Regions from separate parts of the Pseudomonas migulae genome, predicted to be linked through region 1. Evidence: riboswitches for the same ligand, from Rfam matches in the RefSeq annotation. Region 1 holds a riboswitch; the other holds the start of a gene.

Evidence for each region. A riboswitch is a leader RNA that binds a small molecule or an ion and turns the genes downstream of it on or off. The one in region 1 is predicted to bind cobalamin.
Region 2: it holds a riboswitch for cobalamin, as region 1 does, so the genes downstream of both, cobW (cobalamin biosynthesis protein CobW) here and cobO (cob(I)yrinic acid a,c-diamide adenosyltransferase) in region 1, are expected to answer to the same signal.

Annotation. Positions count from the first base shown of each region.
Region 1 is NZ_JALJWR010000001.1:5,761,696-5,769,626, forward strand. Features, by position in the region: gene hda (DnaA regulatory inactivator Hda) at 1-542, shown strand, start outside; gene J2Y86_RS26460 (C40 family peptidase) at 756-1,382, shown strand; gene J2Y86_RS26465 (C40 family peptidase) at 1,605-2,141, shown strand; gene J2Y86_RS26470 (O-methyltransferase) at 2,157-2,810, shown strand; gene J2Y86_RS26475 (PQQ-dependent sugar dehydrogenase) at 2,934-4,247, opposite strand; gene J2Y86_RS26480 (hypothetical protein) at 4,315-4,899, opposite strand; cobalamin riboswitch at 5,054-5,288, shown strand; gene cobO (cob(I)yrinic acid a,c-diamide adenosyltransferase) at 5,370-5,981, shown strand; gene J2Y86_RS26490 (cobyrinate a,c-diamide synthase) at 5,978-7,378, shown strand; gene bluB (5,6-dimethylbenzimidazole synthase) at 7,375-7,931, shown strand, end outside.
Region 2 is NZ_JALJWR010000001.1:1,107,772-1,115,702, forward strand. Features, by position in the region: gene cobN (cobaltochelatase subunit CobN) at 1-1,904, opposite strand, end outside; gene cobW (cobalamin biosynthesis protein CobW) at 1,908-2,969, opposite strand; cobalamin riboswitch at 3,072-3,284, opposite strand; cobalamin riboswitch at 3,550-3,777, shown strand; gene J2Y86_RS05085 (CbtB domain-containing protein) at 3,898-4,092, shown strand; gene J2Y86_RS05090 (CbtA family protein) at 4,104-4,808, shown strand; gene J2Y86_RS05095 (cobalamin biosynthesis protein) at 4,805-5,218, shown strand; gene cobM (precorrin-4 C(11)-methyltransferase) at 5,302-6,048, shown strand; gene nfuA (Fe-S biogenesis protein NfuA) at 6,121-6,705, opposite strand; gene J2Y86_RS05110 (acyltransferase family protein) at 6,763-7,797, opposite strand.

The DNA.
Region 1 (7,931 bases):
GGGTAGGGCGCACGCATTTGTTGCAGGCGGCCTGTTTGCGCTTCGAACAGATGGGTGAAACGGCGGTGTATCTGCCACTGGCCGAGTTGATGGATCGCGGCATCGAAATTCTCGACAACCTCGAACAGTACGAACTGGTCTGCCTGGATGATCTGCAGGCGGTGGCCGGCAAGGCGGACTGGGAAGAAGCGTTGTTCCATCTGTTCAATCGCCTGCGTGACAGCGGTCGGCGCCTGCTGATTGCCGCGTCGACGTCACCGCGTGAATTGCCGGTGAAGCTGGCGGACCTGAAATCCCGTCTCACGCTGGCGCTGATTTTTCAGATGCGACCGCTGTCCGACGAAGACAAATTGCGTGCCTTGCAACTTCGTGCGTCCCGTCGTGGATTGCACCTGACCGATGAAGTCGGACATTTTATCCTGACCCGTGGCACTCGCAGCATGAGCGCGCTGTTCGAACTGCTTGAGCGTCTCGATCAGGCCTCTCTTCAAGCTCAGCGCAAGCTGACCATTCCGTTCCTTAAAGAGACGCTGGGCTGGTAAAGCCCAAGTCCTGCAAGGGTTTTGGCATATTTCAGGCGCCAAAAAGTTCGCTTTCCTACAGGGTGTAGGCCGCGCAAGCGTCTAAATGGGGCTTAAGCGCTTAGATGGAAACGCGAAACCGGAAAGTCACATAAAGTTCGATTGAATTTGCAAATGAGGATGATAGCGGGCATAGTCTCGGCTTCTTTACAACTATCAGCCACGGTCGTGCCCATGCTAAATCGCTTTGCACCCCTCGTGCCTCTCGCACTCGTCACCCTGTTGTTCGGTTGCGCAGCCCACACTCCAGTGTCGGAGCAAGCGCCTCAACAGCAGGTTAAAAATTCAGTTACTGCGCAATCTTCTTCCGTTCTTTTCCAGGAAGAGCTGGCCACCGACAAAGAACTGGCTGACTTCGCCGACGGCAAGTCGTACCAGCTTCCGGTTCTGGCCGACAGCATCCTCGAACGTGGCATGTCCCTGATCGGTACCCGTTACCGTTTCGGCGGCACCTCCGAGGCTGGCTTCGATTGCAGCGGTTTCATCGGATATCTGTTCCGCGAAGAGGCCGGCATGAACCTGCCGCGTTCCACTCGCGAAATGATCAACGTGGACGCACCGCTGGTTGCTCGCAGTGCGCTCAAGCCGGGCGACCTGCTGTTCTTCGCCACCAACGGCCGTCGCGGTCGTGTCAGTCACGCCGGGATCTACCTCGGTGACAACCAGTTCATCCACTCCAGCAGCCGCAAAAGCGGTGGTGTCCGGGTCGATAGCCTGGGCGACAGCTACTGGAGCAAGACCTTCATCGAAGCCAAGCGTGCACTCGCGATGGCCCCGACCGTGGTCACGGCCCGCAAGTAATGCTTCAGCCTGTCGTCACTTCGGTGGCGACAAAAAGCCGCTCTGCAACAGAGTAGGCGGACAGTTTGTAAGGCGAACTTAAAGTCTTACTTGAAGTTTGCCGCATAGCCGCTAGAATCCTGATCTATTATTGATGGCAAACCGCCTGCGTCCTGCGCAGGCGGTTTTCTTTTCTGCCCTGTCGGCAGAAAAAAGCCGCAGCCAGATCAGGATGTTCTGCTTATGACGATGTCGGCCCGCCTCGCACTCATGTTCTTCGCAGCGCTGCTCAGCGCCTGCGCCAGCCGTACACCGCCGCCTGCGCCAGTGGTTCGCGCGCCGATTGTTTTCGGGTCATCACAACCTTTTTCTCCTGAAGCTGAAGACGTGCTGTTTCGCGCGTTGGGCCTGGTTGGCACACCTTATCGCTGGGGCGGCAACACGCCGGATTCCGGGTTCGATTGCAGCGGCCTGATCGGTTATGTCTACCGTGACGTCACCGGCATCTCGCTGCCGCGCACCACCCGCGAGATGATCAGCATGCAAGCGGCCAATGTCGGCAAGGAAGGCCTGCAAACCGGCGACCTGATTTTCTTCGCCACCAATGGCGGCTCTCAGGTCAGCCACGCTGGGATCTATGTCGGCGAAGGTCGCTTCGTCCATGCGCCGGCCACGGGTGGCACGGTGAAGCTCGACAGCTTGTCCAAGGCTTATTGGCAAAAAGCCTACCTCAGCGCCAAGCGCGTCCTGCAACCTGAGCACCTGGCGCGTAACCCATAGAACGCAGAGGTTGTCATGACCGCTCGCACGCTCAATCTCGACGACTCACTGTATCAATACCTGCTCGACGTTTCCCTGAGGGAAACGCCGCTGCTCAAACGCTTGCGCGATGAAACCCAGGCGTTGCCGATGGCGCGCTGGCAGATAGCGCCGGAGCAGGGTCAGTTTCTCGCATTACTGGTGAAGCTCACCGGCGCCAGGCGTTTGCTGGAAGTCGGCACCTTTACCGGTTACAGCGCGTTGTGCATGGCGGCGGCGTTGCCGGAGGACGGCTCGCTGATCTGCTGTGACATTCCTGGTGACTACAACGCCACGGCGCGCCGTTACTGGCAGGAAGCAGGACTTGCCGAGCGGATTGACCTGCGCCTGGCGCCGGCGCTGGAAACCCTGGCTCGGTTGGACCAGCCCGAACCATTCGATTTGATGTTCATTGATGCCGACAAGGCTAACTATCCCGCCTACCTGGAGCACGCGCTGCGTCTGCTGCGCGTCGGTGGCCTGGCGGTGTTCGACAACACGCTGTGGAGCGGGCGGGTGCTTGAGCGCAATCCCGAGAGTGAAGACACCCGAGCCATCCAGGCGCTGAATCTCGCCTTGAAGGATGACTCGCGTGTGGATCTGTCGCTGTTGCCGTTGGGGGATGGATTGACACTCTGCCGTAAACGGTAACGCGGTCCTTGAGGGAGCGGGCTTGCCCGCGATAGCGATCTTTCAGTCACATTGATGCTGAATGTACCGACCCTATCGCGGGCAAGCCCGCTCCCACAGGATTATGCATTTCGCGGCAATACGTTATTTAGCCGCAGAAACCCGCCACACCTTGTTCCCCACATCATCCGCCACCAGCAAATCACCCTGCTGATCAATCACCACACCCACCGGCCGGCCCATGGCTTTCTCATCGTCATTGAGGAAACCCGTGAGTACATCCACCGGTTGCCCGGTCGGCTTGCCGGCACTGAATGGCACGAAAATCACTTTGTAGCCACTGTGCGGCTTGCGGTTCCATGAGCCGTGCTGGCCGATGAAGGCGCCTTCCTTGAATTGCGCTGGCAGCGTGTTGCCTTCCGCAAACGTCAGGCCCAGCGACGCGGTGTGCGGGCCGACTGCGTAATCCGGCGCGATGGCCTTGGCCACCAGGTCCGGGTTTTGCGGCTCGACGCGAATGTCGATGTGCTGGCCGTAGTAGCTGTAAGGCCAGCCGTAGAAACCGCCGTCCTTCACCGAAGTGATGTAGTCCGGCACCAGGTCGCTGCCGATTTCATCCCGCTCGTTGACGGCCGTCCACAGCGCACCCCTCCGGGGCTCCCAGGCCAGACCATTTGGATTGCGAATCCCCGAAGCGAAGATCCGGTGATTGCCGGTGGCGCGATCCACTTCCCAGATCGCCGCGCGACCTTCTTCCTGGTCCATGCCGTTTTCGCCGACGTTGCTGTTGGAGCCCACCGTCACGTACAGCTTGCTGCCGTCCTTGCTGGCGATGACGTTTTTGGTCCAGTGGTGATTCAGCGTCCCGCCCGGCAGATCAACCACTTTGATCGGCTGCGACTTGATTACCGTGTCGCCATCCTCATAGCGGAAGCGCAGCAAGCGATCCGTGTCGGCGACATACAGGTCGTTGCCGACCAGCGTCATGCCGAAGGGCGAGTTGAGGTTTTCCAGGAACACTGTGCGGGTTTCGGCGATGCCGTCGTGGTCCTTGTCCCGCAACAGCGTGATGCGGTTCGGGCTCGGTACGGCGGCACCGGCGCGGCCCATGACTTTTTTCATGACCCAGCCTTTGACGCCTTTGCCATCGTCGGGTTTGGGCGGCGCGTTGGTTTCGGCGACGAGCACGTCGCCGTTCGGCAGCACATACAGCCAGCGCGGGTGATCGAGGCCTTCGGCGAACGCAGCCACCTGAGTGCCCGCTGCGGCGGTGGGTTTGGCACCGTCAGCCCAGCCGATCGCCGGGGCGATGTTCACCGTCGGGATCAGGGTTTTGTTCGGTTCTGGCAATTTGGGTGTCGGGCCGGTGCCGTCGGAGACTTGCAGGCTGGAGGTTTCACCGCAGGCGGCGAGCCCTCCGGCGAGGGCGATGACGAGAACGAGCTGGGGCTTGCGCATGCTGATTTCCCTATAAATGCAGTGACCTGATCAATAGAGAAGCGCAAACCCGCGATGGTTCAACCGGTCAGCCCCGGGCTTCCTTGAACAGCACGGCGATGCCGGGGTGATAGTTGCCCGCTTCATTGCGCAACTTGCGGTAGGCGTAGGGGAAATACCAGGCGACGGCGCAGGTGTGTTCCTTTTGCAGGTCGTCGACCATGTCCTGGAGTTCTTCCGGGGTAGCTCCGTGCTGGGCTTTTTGCGGTGCAACGAACAGGCAGCCGAGTTTCAGGTCGCTGGCGTAGCTGATTCGCCTGGCGTCGCTGGTGATATCGGCGAGCGCCTGTGTAAGGTTCAGGCTGTTGACCCGCGGCCAGCGTTGCGTGGCTTGAAGGTAGGCGCGCTCTTCGCTGGTGGCGATGAACAGGTCGGCGCGGGCGTTGCGTTCGCCTTCCTCGTTCTGTTTACGGGTCGGTGTGTTTTGCAGCGTGACCATTTCCGCCATCCACGCGGCGGCCGAGAGCAAGCCGAGGTTGGCTTTTTCGTCGTACCAGTAAGGCGTGTCGTTATCGCCGCGCACGGCGTTGTAGCGGTTGATACAGTCAAACCAGCGTTCCAGCACCGGGCGCAGGAATTCCAGCTTCGGATTGCTGATGATCATGCCTTGCATGTGGCTCACCCTTGTTATTGTGTTGTCAGGTTGTGGCGCTTTGATATCACTGCTGAGAGTGTGGCACAAGATTGGCGTCAGATAATTGATCGACGGCAGTTATTCGCCGGACGGCGTCCCGGCTTTAATTGACGCTCCACCCTCAACCCTCTAACCTTCGCGGCTTGTTTCAGGTGCTCTGTGGCCTTGGTCGACAGAGTGAAACAGGGAAGCCGGTGAGTGCGTTCGTTCACTTCATGAACAATCACGATCCCGGCGCTGCCCCCGCAACGGTAAATGAGTGAAGACTGCGCATTTTTGCCACTGTGTCGATATCGGCATGGGAAGGCGCGCAGTCAGGCGTAACGCCGCTCATGAGCCCGGAGACCGGCCTGATCCATCCAGCGGCATCACGGTGGGCGATGCCAGGCTTCTTGCCGTCTATTCTTGTGCCTGCCCGCCGTTATCCAGCCTCAACGGAGAGCTCCCCCATGACTGATACTCCCGATCGTGACGAACGCCACCTGGCGCGCATGCAGCGCAAAAAAGCCGTGATCGACGAACGCATCGCCAATTCGCCGAATGAGTGCGGCCTGCTGCTGGTGCTGACCGGCAACGGCAAAGGCAAAAGCAGCTCGGCGTTCGGCATGCTCGCCCGCTCCATGGGCCACGGCATGCAGTGCGGCGTGGTGCAGTTCATCAAGGGCCGCAACAGCACGGGCGAAGAACTGTTTTTCCGGCGCTTCCCCGAGCAGGTGCGTTTTCATGTGATGGGCGAGGGCTTTACCTGGGAAACCCAGGACCGCCAGCGTGATATCGCCGCCGCCGAAGCGGCCTGGGCCGTGTCCCGTGAACTGCTGCGTGATCCATCGATCGGTCTGGTCGTGCTGGATGAACTGAACATCGCCCTCAAGCACGGTTACCTCGACCTCGATCAGGTGCTCAGCGACTTGCAGGCGCGGCCGCCGATGCAGCACGTGGTGGTGACCGGTCGCGGCGCCAAGCCGGAAATGATCGAACTGGCCGACACCGTCACGGAAATGGGCGTCATCAAGCACGCCTTCCAGGCCGGGATCAAAGCGCAAAAAGGCGTCGAATTGTGAGTCAACCACGTCATTGCCCGGCGGTCTTGATTGCCGCGCCGGCCTCCGGTCAGGGCAAGACCACCGTCACCGCCGCGCTGGCCCGTTTGCATCGCAACCAGGGGCGCAAGGTTCGCGTGTTCAAATGCGGCCCTGATTTTCTCGACCCGATGATTCTCGAGCGCGCCAGCGGTGCGCCGGTGTATCAACTGGACATGTGGATGGTCGGCGAGCAGGAAAGTCGTCGACTGTTGTGGGAAGCCGCCGGCGAAGCGGATCTGATTCTGATCGAAGGCGTCATGGGCTTGTTTGACGGTACGCCGTCCAGCGCTGACCTGGCGCGGCATTTCGGTGTGCCGGTGCTCGGGGTGATTGACGGCACGGCGATGGCGCAGACCTTTGGTGCGCTGGCGCTGGGGTTGGCTAAGTATCAGCCGGACCTGCCGTTCGCCGGGGTGCTGGCCAACCGTGTGGGCACCTTGCGTCATGCACAGTTGCTTGAAGGCAGTCTCACTGAAGGCTTGCGCTGGTACGGCGCGTTGTCCCGGGAAACCGGGATTGAATTGCCGAGTCGGCACCTCGGTCTGGTTCAGGCCAGTGAGCTGAACGATCTCGACGTGCGCCTCGATGCGGCGGCCGAATCACTGGCCAACAGTTGTGACGTTGCGCTGCCGCCGCCGGTGGAGTTCGCCGCTCCAGAAGTGATCGCTGCCGAGCCGTTGCTGGCCGGTGTACGGATTGCCGTGGCCCGTGACGAAGCCTTCGCCTTCACCTACGGCGCGAGCCTGGATTTGCTGCGAGCCATGGGCGCTGAACTGGTGTTTTTCTCGCCAATCCGCGATGCACAGTTGCCGGAAACCGACAGCCTCTATCTACCAGGCGGTTACCCGGAATTGCACCATGTGGCGCTGGCACAGAACACCCCGATGCTTGACGCGATTCGCGCTCACCACGCGGCGGGCAAACCGTTGTTGGCCGAGTGCGGCGGGATGTTGTATTTGCTCGACTCGTTGACCGATGTCGAAGGCACTCGCGCAGAACTGGTGGGGTTGCTGGCCGGTGACGCGGTGATGCAGAAACGGCTGGCGGCGCTGGCGTTGCAGGCGGTCGACTTGCCGGAAGGTTCGCTGCGCGGGCACACCTATCATCATTCGTTGACCAGCACCGAGCTTGAACCGATTGCTCGCGGCCTGAGCCCTAACGGCGGGCGCGGGGCGGAGGCGGTTTATCGTGAGGGGCGGATGACGGCTTCCTATGTGCACTTCTATTTCCCGTCGAATCCATCTGCGGTAGCCGCGTTGTTTGCACCGGACCTTGATGCCGCCTTCGCGAGCAAGCCCGCTCCCACATTAATCAGCGCGTTGCCTGAAGAAACGCGGTCAACTGTGGGAGCGGGCTTGCTCGCGAAGAGGCCATGACCGACAACGCCTTCAGTCAGGCCGAACGGGAAGCGGTGTATCGCGCGATCGCCGAACGCCGCGACATGCGCCACTTCAGCGGCGGCACCGTCGAACCCGAGTTGCTCCGGCGCCTGCTCGAAGCCGCGCACCAGGCGCCGAGCGTCGGCCTGATGCAGCCCTGGCGATTCATCCGCATCAGCGATCGCGCCTTGCGCGGCAAGATCCAGTTGTTGGTGGAACAGGAACGCATCCGCACCGCCGAAGCCCTCGGCGAACGCACCGACGAATTCATGAAGCTGAAAGTCGAAGGCATCAACGACTGTGCCGAGGTGTTGGTCGCTGCGCTGATGGACGATCGCGAGCGCCACATCTTCGGCCGCCGCACCTTGCCGGAAATGGACATGGCCTCGCTGTCCTGCGCGATCCAGAACCTGTGGCTGGCGTCCCGTGCCGAAGGACTGGGCATGGGCTGGGTTTCTTTATTCGAGCCGCAAGCCCTGGCCGACCTGCTGGGTTTGCCCGCCGGGGCCAAGCCTTTGGCGATTCTTTGCCTCGGGCCGGTCAAGGAATT
Region 2 (7,931 bases), 4.7 Mb from region 1:
TGCGCTTCGTAATACTCGTCGGCCAGCAGCTCGAGATTACGCAGCGGGCCGTAGGTTTCGGCGCGGGTCAGCGGTGGCATCAAGTGATCGATGATCACCGCCTGGGTGCGACGCTTGGCCTGGGCGCCCTCGCCCGGGTCGTTGACGATGAACGGATAGATGTTCGGCAGCGGCCCGAGCAACGCGTCCGGCCAGCAGTTGTCCGACAGCCCGACGCCTTTGCCCGGCAGCCATTCGAGGTTGCCGTGTTTGCCGACGTGGATCACGCCGTGGGCGCCGTAGGTGTTGCGCAACCAGAAGTAGAACGCCAGGTAGCCGTGGGGCGGCACCAGGTCCGGGTCGTGATACACCGCGCTCGGATCGACTTGATAACCGCGCGCCGGTTGAATGCCGATGAAGGTCAGGCCGAAACGCAGCCCGGCGATCATCATCCGTCCGCCACGGAACATCGGGTCGCCTTCGGGCGCGCCCCAGCGTTCCAGCACGGCCTGGCGGTTGGCCTCGGGCAAGGCGTCGAACATCAGGTTGTAGTCGTCCAGCGCCAGGCTTTGATGACACGGACGCTGGTCGAGGGTATCGAGATCGTTGCTGACACCGCCGAGCAATTGCTGGATCAACGCGGTGCCGCTGTCCGGCAGTTCGGCGGGCAGCGGATAACCCTGTGCGTGTAACGCACGGAGGATGTTCAACGCTGCGGCCGGTGTATCGAGGCCGACGCCATTGCCAATGCGCCCGTCACGGGTCGGGTAATTGGCGAGGATCAACGCGATGCGTTTTTCGCTGTTCGGCAGTCGCGCCAGATCGATCCAGCGCCGCGCCAGTTCGGCGACAAAATCCATGCGTTCCGGTGCAGGTCGGTAGCAGACCACATCGGACTGACTGCGCTCGCTGCGCCATGCCAGGTCCTTGAAGCTGATCGGGCGGCTGATGATCCGCCCATCCAGTTCCGGCAGCGCGATGTGCATCGCCAGATCCCGCGGGCCGAGGCCCTGTTCGCTGGCACGCCAACCGGGTTCGTTGTCCTGAGCGCAGATCGCCTGGATCACCGGGATATTGCGGCGAAACGGCCGCAAGTGCGGCGCTTCGGGGCTGGATTGAGCGAAACCGGTGGTGTTGAGAATCACCCCTGCTTCGACTTCATCCAGCCAGTCCTCAACCACCGTCAGGCAGCCGGGCTCCTTCAAACTGGCCACGGCAATCGGCAAAGGGTTCAACCCCGCCGCTTGCAAACGCTGGCAGAAAACATCAATGAACGCGGTGTTCGCCGCTTGCAAATGCGAGCGGTAAAACAGCACCGCCGCCACCGGTTGATCGGCGTGCCATTCGGCTTGCCAATCACTCAGTGCAGCGGGGCTTTTTTGCGGGTGGTAGATCGCGGTGCGCGGCAGGGTTTGTGGCTCGGCCCACGTGTAGTCGCGATCCAGCCAGCGATTGGCCACGCAGCGAAACAGATCGAGGGCGTTGGCCATGCCGCCCTGGCGCAGGTAATGCCAGAGCCGGTCGCGGTCTTCGGCAATCACGGTGCTGAGGTCGCTGAGCTCCGGGTCCGGGCGATCATCGCCGGGCACCAGAATCAGCTGCACACCGCGCTGCGAAAGTTCGACCAGACGTTCGACGCCGTAACGCCAATAAGCGATGCCGCCGTGCAACGAAATCAAAATCACCTTGGCGTGGCGCAGTACTTCATCGACATACAGGTCGACCGACGCGTGATTTTGCACCTGCATCGGGTTCGCCAGACGCACGCTCGGGTAATCGTCCGGCAACTGCTGCGCCGCTTCGGCGAGCAGCGCCAGGCTGGAATCGCCGCTGCACAGGATCACCAACTCGGCGGGGGTTTGTCCAAGGTCGGCAATGTTGTCATCCGACACGAAACCGCCGGGCTGGGTCCTGAGCAGGTGCATGGGTCAGACGCTGAGCGCGGCGCGCAGTTGCGCTTCGAGTTGCACGGCATCCAGCTCCTGACCGATCAACACCAGACGCGTGGTGCGCGCTTCATCGGCGCCCCACTGACGGTCGAAGTGCTTGTCGAAACGCGTGCCCACGCCCTGGATCAGCAGGCGCATCGGCTTGTTCGGAATCGCGGCGAAACCTTTGACCCGCAGAATGCCGTGCTTGACCACCAGTTGGGTCAGCGCGTCCAGCAGCAGACTTTCGTCGGCTTGTGGCAGTTCGATGGAAATGGAGTCGAACGCGTCGTGATCGTGATCATCTTCGCCTTCATGGTGGTGATCGTGATGACTGTGGCGGCTGTCGATGTGTTCTTCGGAACCGGCACCGAGGCCGATCAGCACGTCCAGTGGCAAGCGACCGCTGCTGGCTTCGATGATTTTCACCGCTGGCGGCAGTTCTTCAGCGACTTCCAGGCGTACGCGGGCCAGGTCTTCCGGGCTGATCAGGTCGGCCTTGTTGAGGATCACCAGGTCGGCGCTGGCCAGTTGGTCGGCGAACAGTTCGTGCAGGGGCGATTCGTGGTCCAGGTTCGGATCGAGTTTGCGCTGGGCGTCGACCTGGTCCGGGAAAGCGGCGAAGGTGCCGGCGGCAACGGCCGGGCTGTCGACGACGGTGATCACCGCGTCAACCGTGCAGGCGCTGCGGATTTCCGGCCACTGGAAGGCTTGGACCAAAGGCTTTGGCAGGGCCAGGCCCGACGTTTCGATCAGGATGTGATCGAGGTCGCCACGACGGGCGACCAGTTCGCGCATCACCGGGAAGAACTCTTCCTGGACGGTGCAGCACAGGCAGCCGTTGGCCAGTTCGTAGACCCGACCGTTGGCTTCTTCTTCGGTGCAGCCGATGGAGCATTGCTTGAGGATTTCGCCGTCGATGCCCAGTTCGCCGAACTCGTTGACGATCACCGCGATGCGGCGGCCCTGAGCGTTGTCGAGCATGTGCCGCAGCAAGGTGGTCTTGCCCGAGCCGAGGAAGCCGGTAACGATGGTGACGGGAAGTTTGGCCAGTGTTTTCATCGGATGCCCTTTGGCAAGGTGGCGGGCATACGGGACGACGACCGCTGCTGCACAGGCAGGCGCGCGGAAGATTTCGCCACCGGATCACCCCGCCCGGTTGTAGTGAGAATTCGGTTCGAGGCAGGTCTCCTGGCTGACGGTGTGCCTGTCGCTAGACTGGCGTTCGCTGCGCCTTCCCGCGGGCTCCAGGGCTGGAGCGTGCAGTGGCGTGGCAGCGAACATCACCGTTCACAGTTGCGGGGGCAGCCGCGGCATCGACCGCGTTCCCTTCTTAGCTTCGGCAAATGCCGAAGAACCTCGAAAGCGCAAGGCTACGCATGGTGTGGGAGCGGGTCAATGTCCGTCAGTTGATTGCAATCCCTTGTGGCAAGGCAGGTTACCTGTGGCGAGGGGATTTATCCCCGTTGGGCTGCGCAGCAACCCCATGCATTCTTTCAGGCACATCCCGCAAGCAGGTATTGCGACGGCTTCTCCGCCGAACGGGGATAAATCCCCTCGCCACAGGTAACACTCCTTGCCCTTGCCCTCCCACCGAGTTGAGAACCCTTGCCAATTGACGCCCAACCCCCGCCCATGCTCTCCTACACGCCTTGTTACGGGTGCCCTTCACAGGGTGAAACGGGAAACCGGTGAATCATGTGCTTTACTCAAAGCCATGTCAGTCCGGTGCTGCCCCCGCAACGGTAAGCGAGCGAAGCGTCAGATCCACTGTGCCAGCAGTTCGGCATGGGAAGGTGACGCTTGCAGGTTTCGGTGAATGCCAAAGCCCCTCGCGAGCCCGGAGACCGGCCCGCAACACAAAGTGACGATTACGTTCACTGAACAACAAACCCGCGGTGGGCGGGCGCTGTTTGAATCTCTGCGAGCCCGATTTGCAGGGATCTTCCATGCGCTCTATTCACCCGCTGACAGACCAGAGGGAAGCGCCATGTCGATCATCAGCAGCACCGGCCACACATCCGCCACCACCACCACTACCACCTTGGCTCAACGCCTGACCGCTGCCATCTGCGCATCGATCCTTGGCGCGTGCCTCGTGTATTTCGCCGGTTTCTCGCACATCGAAGCGGTGCACAATGCCGCGCACGATACCCGTCACAGCTCCGCGTTCCCGTGCCACTGAGACCTGCCGACATGATCAAGCGTATTGCGCAAACCGCAGGTTTCACCGGGCTGCTGGCAGCCCTGTTGCTGACCCTGCTGCAAAGTTTCTGGGTCGCACCGCTGATTCTGCAAGCCGAGACTTACGAAAAATCTGAGCCTGCGGCTGTTGAAGTTCATGAACACGCCGCTGGCGCCGCCGCTCACACCCACGATGCCGAAGCCTGGGAACCGGAAGACGGCTGGCAGCGCGTGTTGTCGACCACCGGCGGCAATCTGGTGGTTGCAGTCGGTTTTGCCCTGATGCTCGCCGGTCTCTACACCTTGCGTGCGCCGACCAAAACCTCCCAAGGCCTGCTCTGGGGCCTGGCCGGTTACGCCACGTTTGTACTGGCACCGACCCTCGGCCTGCCACCGGAACTGCCGGGCACTGCCGCGGCGGACCTGGCACAACGACAAATCTGGTGGATCGGCACGGCAGCGTCCACCGCTGTCGGCATCGCGCTGATCGTGTTCAGCCGTCATTGGCTGATGAAGCTCCTGGGCGTGGCGATTCTCGCCGTTCCTCACGTCATTGGCGCCCCGCAACCGGAAGTGCACTCGATGCTCGCGCCGGAAGCCCTGGAAGCCCAGTTCAAAATCGCTTCGCAGCTGACCAACGTCGCGTTCTGGCTGGCCCTGGGCCTGATCAGCGCCTGGTTGTTCCGCCGCAAAAGCGATGGCCAATACCACGCATGACAGACACTGGCACAGCGCCGACTTTAGTTGTCGGCCTGGGCTGCCAGCGCGGCTGCCCCGTCAGCACGCTGCGGGCGTTACTCGATCAGGCATTACAGGCTCATCACATCGAACTTCACCAGATCAAGGCCTTGGCCAGCATCGACCTGAAGCGTGATGAACCCGGCCTGGTCGAGCTCGCCGAACAACTGGGATTGCCGTTGATGTATTTCAATAGCCAGCAACTGGAAGGTTACAAACCGCAACTCAGCCACCTGTCCGACATCGCTTTCGAACGCACCGGCTGCTACGGCGTAGCGGAAAGCACCGCCCTCGCCCTCGCGGAACAACTGGCCCAGGCACCGGCAAAACTGCTGATCTCGCGACAAAAATACGCCCAGGCCACCCTGGCATTGGCCTGCACTGCGTAAAATCCTCGATAATCCTCGCCTTCGATCATGAGCAATCTTCATCTGAAGCCTTGCCCAGTCCCTTTTTCTGACAGGAAACGACGATGACCGTCTATTTCATTGGCGCAGGTCCCGGCGACCCGGAACTGATCACCGTCAAAGGCCAGCGGCTGATCCGGAGCTGCCCGGTGATCATCTACGCCGGCTCCCTGGTGCCCGCCGCGGTGCTGGAAGGCCATTGCGCCGAACAGGTGGTCAACAGCGCCGAACTGCACCTGGAGCAGATCATCGAACTGATCAAGTCTGCCCATGCCAATGGCCAGGATGTGGCACGGGTGCACTCGGGCGATCCAAGCCTTTATGGCGCGATTGGCGAACAGATTCGCTACCTGCGTGAACTCGATATTCCGTTTGAAATCATTCCAGGTGTCACCGCAACGGCGGCCTGTGCGGCGCTTTTGGGCGCCGAGCTGACGTTGCCGGACGTTTCACAGAGCGTGATTCTGACTCGCTACGCGGACAAGACTGCGATGCCGGCCGGTGAGGAATTGGGGAGTCTGGCGCAGCACGGGGCGACCATGGCGATTCACCTGGGGGTGAATCATCTGCAGAAAATCCTGGTTGAATTGCTGCCGCATTACGGCGCGGACTGTCCGATAGCGGTGATTCACCGCGCGACCTGGCCGGATCAGGACTGGGTGGTTGGGACGCTGGCGGATATTGCCGGGAAGGTTGAGGCGAAGGGGTTTCGGCGGACGGCGTTGATTCTGGTCGGTCGGGTGTTGGGGAGCGATCACTTCAGTGAGTCGTCGCTATATCGCGCCGGGCATGCGCATCTCTACAGACCCTGAGCCACAGGGACCGATCAACCATAAAAAAACGGCACTCACGGGTGCCGTTTTTTTGTTTCTGCAGCGAACACCTTAGTAGTAGGCGTTTTCTTTCTGCGTGTGGTCGGTCACGTCACGTACACCTTTGAGCTCGGGAATGCGCTCGAGCAAGGTGCGCTCAATGCCTTCACGCAGGGTGACGTCTGCCTGGCCGCAGCCCTGGCAACCACCGCCGAACTTCAACACGGCGATGCCGTCTTCGACCACATCGATCAGGCTGACCTGACCGCCGTGACTGGCGAGCCCCGGGTTGATCTCGGTTTGCAGGTAGTAGTTGATGCGCTCGTTGACCGGGCTGTCGGCGTTGACCATCGGGACTTTGGCGTTTGGCGCCTTGATGGTCAGCTGGCCGCCCATGCGGTCGGTGGCGTAGTCGACAACCGCATCGTCCAGGAAAGCTTCGCTGAACGAGTCGATGTAAGCGGTGAAGCTTTTCAGCCCCAGCGCCGTGTCTTCAGGTTTTTCTTCGCCCGGCTTGCAATAAGCAATGCAGGTCTCGGCGTACTGGGTGCCAGGCTGTGTGATAAAGACGCGGATGCCGATGCCCGGGGTGTTCTGCTTGGAGAGCAGATCAGCCAGGTAATCGTGGGCGGCGTCGGTGATGGTAATAGCGGTCATGGAAACTCCTCGCAGGCTTGGGCGCAGTTTACGCCAATCATCGCGCCGTACAAAGTCCTAGTATTTTTGTCGGGAAAGCGTCAGCTCGCCCCGATCGGACGTTTCGCCGTCAATCCTGGCTTTAAGCCACCGATAGCTGCTTTTCTCCACCCATTCGTAACTTGCCCACGATCCCAGTCCAATGGCCACGACGCAAACGGCGAACATGACGTAGGCATTGATGCCATAACGCTGTGCGACAAAGCCTCCGGCGGACAGCACCAACACGTGCATCAGGTACACCGAGTAGGAACAATCCCCCAGCAGTTTGAACACTCGGCTGTGCTCGAAAAACCGCTCCAGCGCCATGCAGGCCACCACCAATACCGCACTCGGCAGGCCCCAGGCCAGGAACCGCGGCTGCGGCGCCAAGTGATAAATCGCCAGCAACGCGCCGCCAATGCCCAGCAATGGCAGCCAGAAACCGGGTTTGATCCAGCCGCGTCGGTAGAGCATGCCAATGGCAATCCCGAGCAGGAACTCATAGACGATGTCCGAACGGTAGAACGGGCTGATCCAGCCGTAACCGGTCCACGCCTGACACACAGCAAACAGCAGCGCAGCAACAATCAGCAGTCGAACTTGCAAGCGGAACAGCAGTGCCCAGGCAAACAGCACGTAGAACAGCATTTCGTAGTTGAGGGTCCAGCCGACATTCAGCGTCGGATAAATCCCGTAGCCGCCGGGGTTTTCCGTAGGAATGAACAACAGCGACAGAAGGAAATGCGACCAGTCGACTGCCTGATCCGGCAACACCGGTCGGGCGAATACCACGACCAGCGCCATCAGCACCGTGTACAGCCAATACGCCGGCACGATGCGAAACAGCCGATACAGCAGAAAGCGTCCCGGCGGCAGCGACTTGCCCTCGGTGGACAGGAAAATCACCAGGCCACTGATGACAAAAAAGACATCGACACCCACCGCCCCCTTGTCGATGAACATCTGACCGATCGGCCCACGGGCCTTGAAGTCGAAGAAAATCTGCATGAAATGGTGGCAAACCACCGTCCAGGCCGCGAGCGCGCGCAATGCCTGTACTGAAATCAACATTGACCGCCCTCCCGTTCCCGATCCGCAATCCACCGCATTTCCCTTGTGAGAGCGGGCTTGCTCGCGAAAGCGGTGTGTCAGGCAATATTAACGGCGACTGACACACTGCCTTCGCGAGCAAGCCCGCTCCCACA